Linked DNA regions of Telluria mixta. The protein of the gene in region 1 interacts with the protein of each later gene in a pairwise test. Links are inferred from orthologs where the notes say so. Each region holds a gene or a part of one and is shown on either strand. Other genes may lie near its edges.

Region 1 (5,925 bases):
CGCTTCATCCGGATGGCTGTGCGCCAGGTCGGACAGGCCGGCACCGACGTACGCCAGCGCGCGCGCCGCTTCCGTCTGTGCGCGCATCGACATCAGCATGCGGCGCACGTCCGGATGGTGGATGACGGCGACCGGACCTGCGGAACCTTCGACGGCGCGCGACTGCACGCGCTCCTTCGCGAACGCGACGGCCTGCTGGTACGCGCGCTCGGCGAGGCCGATGCCCTGCAGGCCGACGCCGAAACGGGCCGCGTTCATCATGATGAACATGTATTCGAGGCCGCGGTTCTCTTCGCCCACGAGCGTGCCGATCGCGCCGCCATGGTCGCCGAACTGCAGCACCGCGGTAGGGCTCGCCTTGATGCCCAGCTTGTGCTCGATCGACACGCAGTGCACGTCGTTACGCTCGCCCAGCGAACCGTCGTCATTGACCATGAACTTCGGCACGATGAACAGGGAGATGCCCTTCACGCCCGGGGGCGCGTCCGGCGTGCGCGCCAGCACGAGGTGGATGATGTTCTCGGCCATGTCGTGCTCACCGTAGGTGATGAAGATCTTGGTGCCGAAAATTTTATAAGTGCCATCGCCCTGCGGCACGGCGCGCGTGCGCACGGCGGCGAGGTCGGAACCGGCCTGCGGCTCCGTCAGGTTCATCGTGCCGGTCCACTTGCCGCTGATGAGCGGTTCGATGAAACGCGTCTTCTGCTCGGCGGTGCCGGCGGTCAGCAGCGCTTCGATGGCCCCGTCCGTCAGCAGGCCGACGAGGGCGAACGCGATGTTCGCGCTGTTGAGCATCTCGATGCACGGCGTCGCGACGAGCTTGGGCAGGCCCTGGCCGCCGAATTCGGCCGGGTGCTGGACGCCCTGCCAGCCGGCATCCGCGAAACCGCGGAACGCTTCCTTGAAGCCTTTCGACGTCGTGACCTGGCCGTCGTGCCAGTAGCTCGGCTCCTTGTCGCCCGGGTGATTCAGGGGAGCGACGACTTCGCCGCAGAACTTCGCGTTCTCTTCCAGCACGGCTTCGACGGTGTCGGGCGTTGCGTCTTCGCAGCCGGGCAGTTGATTGATCTCGGACAGGTTGGCCAGTTCGTTCACGACGAACAGCATGTCCTTCAGTGGGGCGTTATAGGTCACCGCAGTCTCCTAGTTTTCTCGATTTACGTATACGTCAATCGCCGGCCGCAAAAAAGGCGGGAGGGTTCCCGCCCTTGGGGTACGACGTGGTTAGCCCAGTTCTTTGACCAGGGCCGGCACGACTTCGAACAGGTCGCCCACGATGCCGTAGTCGGCCACCGAGAAGATCGGCGCTTCCGGATCCTTGTTGATGGCGACGATGGTTTTCGAATCCTTCATGCCGGCCAGGTGCTGGATCGCGCCCGAGATACCGACGGCGATGTACAGCTGCGGCGCGACGATCTTGCCGGTCTGGCCCACCTGCCAGTCGTTCGGCACGTAGCCCGCGTCGACGGCGGCGCGCGATGCGCCCATCGCGGCGCCCAGCTTGTCGGCCAGCGGCTCCAGGATCTTGAAGTTGTCGCCCGAGCCCATGCCGCGGCCGCCGGACACGACGACCTTGGCGCCGGTCAGTTCCGGACGGTCCGACTTGGCCAGCTCGCGGCCGACGAACGACGATTTGCCCGAGTCCGCGACGGCGGCGACGGTTTCGACGGCGGCCGAACCGCCTTCGCTTGCTGCGGCATCGAAGCCGGTGCCGCGCACGGTGATGACTTTCACGTTGTCGGTCGACTGCACGGTGGCGATGGCGTTACCGGCGTAGATCGGACGCTCGAACGTGTCGGGCGCGTCGACCTTGGTGATTTCCGAGATCTGGGCGACGTCCAGCTTGGCGGCCACGCGCGGCAGCACGTTCTTGCCGAAGGCCGAAGCCGGGGCCAGGATGTGCGAGTAGTTGCCTGCGACGGCCAGGATCTGCTCGGCGACGTTCTCGGCGAGGCCGTCGGCGAATTGCGGCGCGTCGGCGACCAGCACTTTCGCTACGCCCGCGACCTTGGCGGCCGCTTCCGCGACGGCGCCGCAACCGCTGCCGGCGACGAGGATGTGGACGTCACCGCCGCATTGCGCGGCTGCGGTGACGGTGTTCAGGGTGACAGCCTTCAGGTGGGCGTTGTCGTGTTCAGCAATGACGAGTGCGACCATGGATGAAATTCCTTAATTAGATGACTTTGGCTTCGGTGCGCAGCTTCGCAACGAGGGTCGCCACATCGGGCACTTTGACGCCGGCGGAACGCTTGGCCGGCTCGGCGACCTTGACGGTCTTCAGGCGCGGCGTGACGTCGACGCCCAGGTCTTCCGGCTTGACGGTCGTCAGCGGCTTTTTCTTGGCCTTCATGATGTTCGGCAGCGTGACGTAGCGCGGCTCGTTCAGGCGCAGGTCGGTGGTGACGATGGCCGGCAGGCTCAGCGCCACGGTTTCCAGGCCGCCGTCCACTTCGCGGGTCACGGTGACCTTGCCGTCTTCCAGCACGACTTTCGACGCGAACGTCGCCTGCGGCCAGCCCAGCAGCGCAGCCAGCATCTGGCCGGTCTGGTTCGAATCGTCGTCGATCGCCTGCTTGCCCAGGATGATCAGCTGCGGCTGCTCTTCGACGGCCAGCGCCTTCAGTACCTTGGCAACGCCCAGCGGCTCGATCTCGGCACCGGTCTCGACCAGCACGCCGCGGTCGGCGCCGATCGCCATCGCGGTACGCAGGGTTTCCTGGGCCTGGGCCACGCCGCAGGTCACGGCCACGATCTCGGTGACCTTGCCGGCTTCCTTCAGGCGCGTGGCTTCTTCCACCGCGATCTCGTCGAACGGGTTCATCGACATCTTGACGTTGGCGATATCGACGCCGCTGCCGTCGGACTTGACGCGGACCTTGACGTTGTAGTCGACCACGCGTTTGACGGGTACCAGGACTTTCATAGTGTGCCTTTGAAAAATGGGTGAAAGACTAAAAATGATCCGAATTATAAAAGCAAATTCCGTTCAGGTCAGAATTAAAGCACGATCGTGCGTTTTTCGGTTAGAGGAAATGCCCTAATCGTACTTGATTGTGCGTTGACGGGTTTCCTTACGGGTGAGGTATGGGATGCCCGGCGGACCGGGCGATCAGGGGAAGGCTGTGGTTATTTCCGGCGCAGCCAGAACGTGAATTCGCCGTTGATGTGGGTGTGCGCCAGCAGGGCATTGCCCGTCTGCTTGGCGAATGCCTGGAAGTCGCGTACCGAACCGGTGTCGGTGGCGACGATGCGCAGCACCTCGCCACTGGCCAGTTCCGCGAGGGCCTTCTTGGCCTTGAGGATCGGCAGCGGGCAATTCAAGCCACGCGCATCCAGGTCCTTCTGGACCTCGATGGTGCCGGTGTCGATTATGGTTTCGCTCATCGATTGCCTGCTAGTTGGTAGGGCATGGCCCCGATAGTACTCCAATTAGCCCATTATGACGCGCCGCACCAAAATTTGGTATCCGTGTTGCGTTGTAACAACGGCAATTACTTGACAGGCAGATAGAGATTCGATGGGGACGACCGAATTGGAGGGATGTAGGGCGGCGGTTTGCCGCCCTTATGTTCAACCGAAACTACCGTTGATTCAGCTCAAATCATACGCAGATTGAGCACATGTGCCACCACAACGAGAACATTGCGGCGGCACGGTTACAACGGTTACGCAGACACGCGCTCGCCGACCCAGCCGGCAACGCCCGCCAGCGCCTGCGGCAGCGCGGCAGGATCGGTACCGCCCGCCTGGGCCATGTCCGGACGGCCGCCGCCCTTGCCGCCCACCTGCTTGGCGACGAAGTTGACGAGATCGCCCGCCTTGACCCTGGACGTCGCGTCAGCGGTGACGCCGGCGATCAGGCTGACCTTGCCCTCCAGCACAGACGCCAGCACGATGGCGGCCGTTCCGAGCTTGTCCTTCAGCTTGTCCATCGTTTCGCGCAGGCCCGCGACGTCGGCGCCTTCCATCGTGGCGGCCAGCACCTTGATGCCGTTCACGTCGATGGCCTTCGTCACCAGCTCGTCGCCCTGGCCCGCAGCCAGCTTCGACTTCAGCGCGGCGATTTCCTTCTCCAGCGACTTGACCTGGTCCTGCACCTGGGCGATGCGCGACGGCAGCTCGTCCGGGCTCGTCTTCAGCGCGCCGGCTGCTTCATTCAGCTTGCGGTTGATCGATTGCACCAGAGCCAGAGCACCCTCGCCCGTCACGGCTTCCACGCGGCGGATGCCGGCGGCCACGCCCGATTCGGACACGATCTTGAACAGGCCGATGTCGCCCGTGCGGGTGACGTGCACGCCGCCGCACAGTTCCTTCGAGGAGCCGATGTCCAGCACGCGCACGGTGTCGCCGTATTTCTCGCCGAACAGAGCCATGGCGCCATGCTTGATCGCGTCGTCCATCGACATGTGCTGGGCCTGGGTCGCGTGATTCTCGAGAATTTCGCGATTCACGATGGTTTCCACCTGGGCGATCTGTTCCGCCGTCAGCGGGGCGTTGTGGCTGAAGTCGAAGCGGGTCTTGTCCGGATCGACCAGCGAGCCCTTCTGCTGCACGTGGCCGCCCAGCACTTCGCGCAGGGCCTTGTGCATCAGGTGCGTCGCCGAGTGGTTGCGGATGGTGCGGGCGCGCTTCACCTCATCGACTTGCGCGTCGACCATGTCGCCGACTTTCAGCGAGCCCGACTGCAGCACGCCGTGGTGGCCGAACACTTCCGCCTGGATCTTCAGCGTGTCTTCCACTTCGAACACGCCGCCCTGCGCTTTCAGCAGGCCCTTGTCGCCCACCTGGCCGCCGGACTCGGCGTAGAACGGGGTCGTGTCCAGCACGACGATGCCGTCCTGGCCCGCCTTCAGTTCCTGCACGGGCGCGCCGCCCGCGTACAGCGCGAGCACGCGGCTGTTGTGCACGAGGGCGTCGTAGCCGACGAAGGTCGTCTTCTCGCCCGAATACTCCACGTTGGCGGCCATCTTGAACTTGCCGGCGGCGCGGGCGGTCTTCTTCTGCTGCTCCATGGCGGCAGCGAAGCCTTCCTCGTCCAGCTTGATGCCGCGCTCGCGGCAGATGTCCGCGGTCAGGTCCAGCGGGAAGCCGTAGGTGTCGTACAGGGTGAACGCGGTGCCGCCGTCCAGGTTCTGCGGATCCTTGGCCAGCTGCGCTTCCAGGATCTTCATGCCGTGCTCGAGGGTCTCGCCGAAGCGCTCTTCCTCGGCCTTCAGGGTCTGCATCACGCGCTCTTTGGCGTCGTGCAGTTCCGGGTACGCGGCGCCCATCTCGATGTCAAGGTCTTCCACGAGCTTGTAGAAGAACGGCTTGGTCTGGCCCAGCTTGTGGCCATGACGCAGCGCGCGGCGGATGATGCGGCGCAGGACGTAGCCGTGGCCTTCGCTGCTCGGGATGATGCCGTCGACGATCATGAAGCTCGCTGCGCGGATGTGGTCGGCGATGACCTTCAGCGAGTTGTTCGCGAGGTCGGTCGCGCCGGTTTCGCGGGCGGCGGCCTTGATCAGGTTCTGGAACAGGTCGATCTCGTAGTTCGAGTGCACGTGCTGCAGCACGGCAGCCAGGCGCTCCAGGCCCATGCCGGTGTCGATCGACGGCTTCGGCAGCGGGGTCAGGACGCCCTGTTCATCGCGGTTGAACTGCATAAACACGAGGTTCCAGATCTCGATGAAGCGGTCGCCGTCTTCTTCCGGCGAGCCCGGAGGACCGCCCCAGATCTCGGCGCCGTGGTCGTAGAAGATTTCCGTGCACGGACCGCAGGGGCCGGTGTCGGCCATCTGCCAGAAGTTGTCCGATGCGTAGCGCGCGCCCTTGTTGTCGCCGATGCGGATGATGCGCTCGGTCGGCACGCCGATCTCATTGGCCCAGATGCCGTACGCCTCGTCGTCCTCGAAGTAGACGGTGATGGTCAGCTTTTCTGCCGGC
Region 2 (4,855 bases), 4.0 Mb from region 1 along the record:
TAAACAACACTATTTCGGTAATAAATAATCACAAATTGACGATTTGCATCAAATCGAGCGAGAATAATTTCCTAGCACCATCAATACATTCCAAACAGCAACTTTGCCGCATTCCCGAAAGCGATAACCGATGAAACTGCGACTGACCGCACTTGCCGCCCTGCTGGGCGCAATGACGATGACGGCCCACGCCGGCGTCCTGACCCTGGATGGCGTGACCTTCACGTCGAGCTGGAGCGGCAATGTGCTCTCGCTGGAAATCGACGCCGCCAAGCGCAGCGGCGGATGGAGCGGCGCCACGGGACTGGCCGCGCTGGCGATCAAGGGCGTGGGCACTTACAGCAGCGTGAGCGTGAGCGGCGGGCCGGGCGGAACGGATGCGTGGAAACTGTCGACCTCCGAGCTGAAAGCGTCCGGCTGCTCCGGCACCAGCAACGGCGCGGCCGGCAGCCGCATGTGCTTCTACGGCCAGCAGATCGCGCTGGCCGACGACATGGTGTTCAAATTCACGTTCAACGGCGCCAGCGTCGCGACGAACGAGCCGCACGTGAAGGTCGAGTTCGTCAACGCCCAGGGCACCAAGGTGGGCTCGCTGCTGTCGCAGGTCCTGCCGGCATCGCCGACGACCACGACTCCATCGACCCCGGCCGCGCCCGTCACGCCGGTCGTTCCGGTCACGCCGGTCGTTCCGGTGATCCCTGAGACCCCGACCACGTCCACTGGCACGCAAACCAACACGACGGCCGACACCAAAACGCCGACCGGCACGCCCGACATCGCCTCCCCATCCGACACGCCGGCCGCCGTGCCGCCGCAGGAAGACCTGCCGTCGACACTGCCCGTCAAGGGGCCCGACGTCGTGCAAACGCCGTCCGGCAACGCCGCCGCCTCGACGCACGTGCCGGAACCGGAGAGCATCGCCCTGCTGCTGGGCGGCCTGGGCCTGATGGGCTTCGTGCTGCGCCGCCGCCCGCGCTGAACGCAATCCCCCAAACGCCCCGCCCGGCCAAGCGCCCGGCGGGGCGTTGTTGTTACAACCGATGAGTTAGTCGGCTAACAGAGCCATATCGCCCCCCCCTTCTACCCTTGCGGCACGGATCTGATCCGTATGTGCCCGGCGGTCTCGCAGGACGCGAGCCGTCGGGTTCTTGCATTTCGTGGAGAAGGAGAGAACATGACATCACGCATCCGCACTACCCTGCTGGCGGCGCTGCTGGGCGCCGGCGCGCTCGCATCAGCCCAGGCCGGCACGATCGAATTCCAGGGCGTCGACTTTACGTCATCCTGGTCCGGCAACGTGCTGACCCTCGAGGTCGACGCCGCCGCCCCGACCGGCAGCTGGGCCGGTGCCACCTCCCTCGGTGCCCTGCAACTGAAGGACCTCGGCAGCTTCGACAGCGTGTCGCTGACGGCCGCACCGGGCGGCGCGGCGAACTGGACGCTGTCCAGCAAGGAGTTGAACGCAAACGGCTGCACCGGCGGCAGCCATGCCGGCAGCTCGCTGTGCTATTCGGGCGCGCGCCTCGCCCTGACGGACGACATGGTGTTCCAGTTCACCTTCTCCGGCGACAATGTCGACCCGACGTCGCCCCAGCTCAAGCTCACCATGTTCGGCGCGGACGGCAATAAAAAGGTCGGCAGCCTGATGGGCGAACATCTCGTGGTCTCCGCCGTGCCGGAACCGCAGACGTACGCGCTGATGCTCGGCGGCCTGGGCCTGCTCGGCGTCATGGCGCGCCGCAAGCGCGCGTAAAAAAACGCCCTGCCGGCGCTGGCCGACAGGGCGTTTCCATTCCAACGACAGCTTACTTCGCCAGCTCGACGGCCGGCTCTTCGCCGAACACCAGCTGGCCGCCGCGCACGCCGACGCGGATCGTATCCTTCGGTCCGAAGCGGCCCGCCAGGATGTCCTTCGACAGCGGATTCTCGATCTGCTGCTGGATCGCGCGCTTGAGCGGACGCGCGCCATACACCGGATCGAAGCCCGCTTCCGCGATCTTCTGCAAGGCCTCGTCGCTGATGTCGAGCGCCATTTCCATCTTCTCGAGACGCTGCTCCAGGCTCTTCAGCTGGATCTTCGCGATCGCGCCGATGTTCTTCTCGTCCAGCGCATGGAACACGACGATCTCGTCGATGCGGTTGATGAACTCGGGGCGGAAGTGTCCGCGGACCTCGGCCATCACCGCCAGCTTCACGACGGCCGGATCGTCGCTGTCCATCGACTGGATCTTGTGCGAACCCAGGTTCGACGTCATCACGATCACGGTGTTCTTGAAGTCCACCGTGCGGCCCTGGCCGTCCGTCATGCGGCCGTCGTCGAGCACCTGCAGCAGGACGTTGAACACGTCCGGATGCGCCTTCTCGATCTCGTCCAGCAGGATCACGCTGTACGGCTTGCGGCGCACGGCTTCCGTCAGGTAGCCGCCCTCCTCGTAGCCGACATAGCCCGGCGGCGCGCCGATCAGGCGGGCCACGGAATGCTTCTCCATGAACTCGCTCATGTCGATGCGGATCAGCGCGTCTTCCGTATCGAACAGGAAGTTCGCCAGCGCCTTGCACAGCTCGGTCTTGCCGACACCCGTCGGGCCCAGGAACATGAACGAGCCGTACGGACGGTTCGGATCCGCGAGACCCGCACGCGAGCGGCGGATCGCATCGGACACGGCCTCGATCGCCTCGTCCTGCCCCACCACGCGCTCATGCAGCTTCTCTTCGATGTGCAGCAGCTTGTCGCGTTCGCCCTGCATCATGCGGGCGACGGGGATGCCGGTCGCGCGCGACACGACTTCCGCGATTTCCTCGGCACCGACCTGCGTGCGCAGCAGGCGCGGTTTACCGTTCGCATCTTCCGGTTGCTCGCCCGCAGCCTCGGCATCCTTCAGCTGTTTCTCGAGCTCCGGCAGGCGGCCGTACTGCAGCTCCGATACCTTCTGCCAGTTGCTCTGGCGCTTCGCTTCATCCATCTGCAGGCGGATACGCTCGATCTCTTCCTTGATGTGCGTCGTGCCCTGCACGGCCGCCTTCTCGGATTTGAGGATTTCCTCGTAGTCGTTGTACTCGCGCTCCAGGCGGACGATCTCGTCGTTGATCAGCTCCAGGCGGCGCTGCGACGCCTCGTCCGTTTCCTTCTTGACGGCTTCGCGCTCGATCTTCAGCTGGATCAGTCGACGGTCGAGCTTGTCCATCACTTCCGGCTTCGAGTCGATCTCGATCTTGATCTTCGAGGCTGCCTCGTCGATCAGGTCGATGGCCTTGTCCGGCAGGAAGCGGTCGGTGATGTACCGGTGCGACAGCTCGGCCGCGGCGATGATCGCCGGGTCCGTGATCTCCACCTTGTGGTGCAGTTCGTACTTCTCCTGCAGGCCACGGAGGATGGCGATGGTCGCCTCCACGCTCGGCTCGTCGACGATGATCTTCTGGAAGCGGCGCTCCAGCGCGGCATCCTTCTCGACGTACTTGCGGTACTCGTCCAGCGTGGTCGCGCCGATGCAGTGCAGCTCGCCGCGCGCCAGTGCCGGCTTCAGCATGTTGCCCGCATCCATTGCGCCTTCGGCCTTGCCGGCGCCGACCATCGTGTGGATCTCGTCGATGAAGACGATCGTCATGCCCTCGTCCTGCGCCAGTTCCTTCAGCACGGCTTTCAGGCGTTCCTCGAACTCGCCGCGGAACTTGGCGCCCGCGAGCAGCGCGGCCATGTCGAGCGACAGCACGCGCTTGCCTTTCAGCGAATCGGGTACTTCGCCGTTGACGATGCGCTGTGCCAGCCCCTCCACGATCGCCGTCTTGCCGACGCCGGGTTCGCCGATCAGCACGGGGTTGTTCTTGGTACGGCGCTGCAGCACCTGGATGGCGCGGCGGATCTCGTCGTCGCGGCCGATCACCGGGTCGAGCTTGCCGTTGCGGGCCCGTTCCGTCAGGTCGAGCGTGTATTTCTTGAGCGCTTCGCGCTGGCCTTCGGCATCCTGGGAATTCACGGATTCGCCGCCGCGCACGGCCTGGATGGCCGATTCGAGCGCCTTGCGGGCGAGACCGTTTTCGCGGGCCAGGCGGCCGGCTTCGGACTTATCTTCCGTAAAGGCGAGCAGCACCATTTCGCTCGACAGGAACTGGTCGCCACGCTTCTGCGATTCGCGGTCGGCCAGGTTCAGCAGCGCGACGAGCTCGCGGCCGACCTGTACGTCGCCGCCCGTGCCGTGCACTTTCGGCAGGCGGTCGAACGCCGAGCGCAGCGCCGTCTGCAGGCTGCCCACATTGACGCCGGCCCGCTGCAGCAGCGAGCGCGCGCTGCCGTCGCTCTGGCCCAGCAGCGCAGCCAGCAGGTGGACGGGTTCGATGTACTGGTTGTCGTTGCCGACCGCCAGGCTCTGCGCGTCGGCGAGCGCTTCCTGGAGCTTGGTCGTCAATTTATCTTGTCGCATGTTTTGATCCCTGTGGGTTGGATTTTGGATTGACATCAAGTTAGGGATGCCGTAGCGACTTTTCAAGATGTGAATACACGGCTGGGGTGGCAAATCGTGCTGGGATAAAATGTCCACCATGGAACATTCATTCTTGTCCGAGCAACGTCGCCTGCTGCCCTACATGGGGAAATGGCTGCTGCTCGCCCTCGCCGTCGGACTGCTGTCCGGGTCCGCCTCCGCCTTCTTCCTGTTCGCGCTCGAACTGGCGACCGGGACGCGCAACGCTCACCGCTGGCTGATCGCGCTGCTGCCGCTGGCCGGGTTCGCCGTCGGCTGGCTGTACCTGCGCTTCGGCAGCTCGGTCGAGGCCGGCAACAACCTGCTGATCGACGAGATCCACGACCCGAAAAAGGTGATTCCGCTGCGCATGGCGCCGCTCGTGCTGGGCGGCACTG

Evidence for each region.
Region 2: the proteins of P0M04_RS01120 (region 1) and clpB interact in binary tests that used the Escherichia coli proteins (3 or more experiments, as listed by UniProt). The link is inferred for Telluria mixta from one-to-one orthologs.

What each region holds. Positions count from the first base shown.
Region 1 is NZ_CP119520.1:240,746-246,670, forward strand. What follows is about bases 1,741-4,649. They hold P0M04_RS01120 (sulfurtransferase TusA family protein), read right to left. Parts: upstream 3,355-4,649; coding sequence 3,127-3,354; downstream 1,741-3,126. Other genes in these bases: P0M04_RS01110 (electron transfer flavoprotein subunit alpha/FixB family protein), read right to left, coding at 1,741-2,157; P0M04_RS01115 (electron transfer flavoprotein subunit beta/FixA family protein), read right to left, coding at 2,174-2,923; alaS (alanine--tRNA ligase), read right to left, coding at 3,666-4,649. Also shown: P0M04_RS01105 (acyl-CoA dehydrogenase), read right to left, coding at 1-1,134; more of P0M04_RS01110, read right to left, coding at 1,225-1,740; more of alaS, read right to left, coding at 4,650-5,925. UniProt on the Escherichia coli protein: Involved in thiosulfate metabolism.
Region 2 is NZ_CP119520.1:4,266,566-4,271,420, reverse strand. The notes cover bases 1,606-4,723. They hold clpB (ATP-dependent chaperone ClpB), read right to left. Parts: upstream 4,419-4,723; coding sequence 1,806-4,418; downstream 1,606-1,805. Other genes in these bases: P0M04_RS19080 (voltage-gated chloride channel family protein), read left to right, coding at 4,537-4,723; P0M04_RS19090 (FxDxF family PEP-CTERM protein), read left to right, coding at 1,606-1,753. Also shown: P0M04_RS19095 (PEP-CTERM sorting domain-containing protein), read left to right, coding at 131-979; more of P0M04_RS19090, read left to right, coding at 1,175-1,605; more of P0M04_RS19080, read left to right, coding at 4,724-4,855. UniProt on the Escherichia coli protein: Part of a stress-induced multi-chaperone system, it is involved in the recovery of the cell from heat-induced damage, in cooperation with DnaK, DnaJ and GrpE. Acts before DnaK, in the processing of protein aggregates.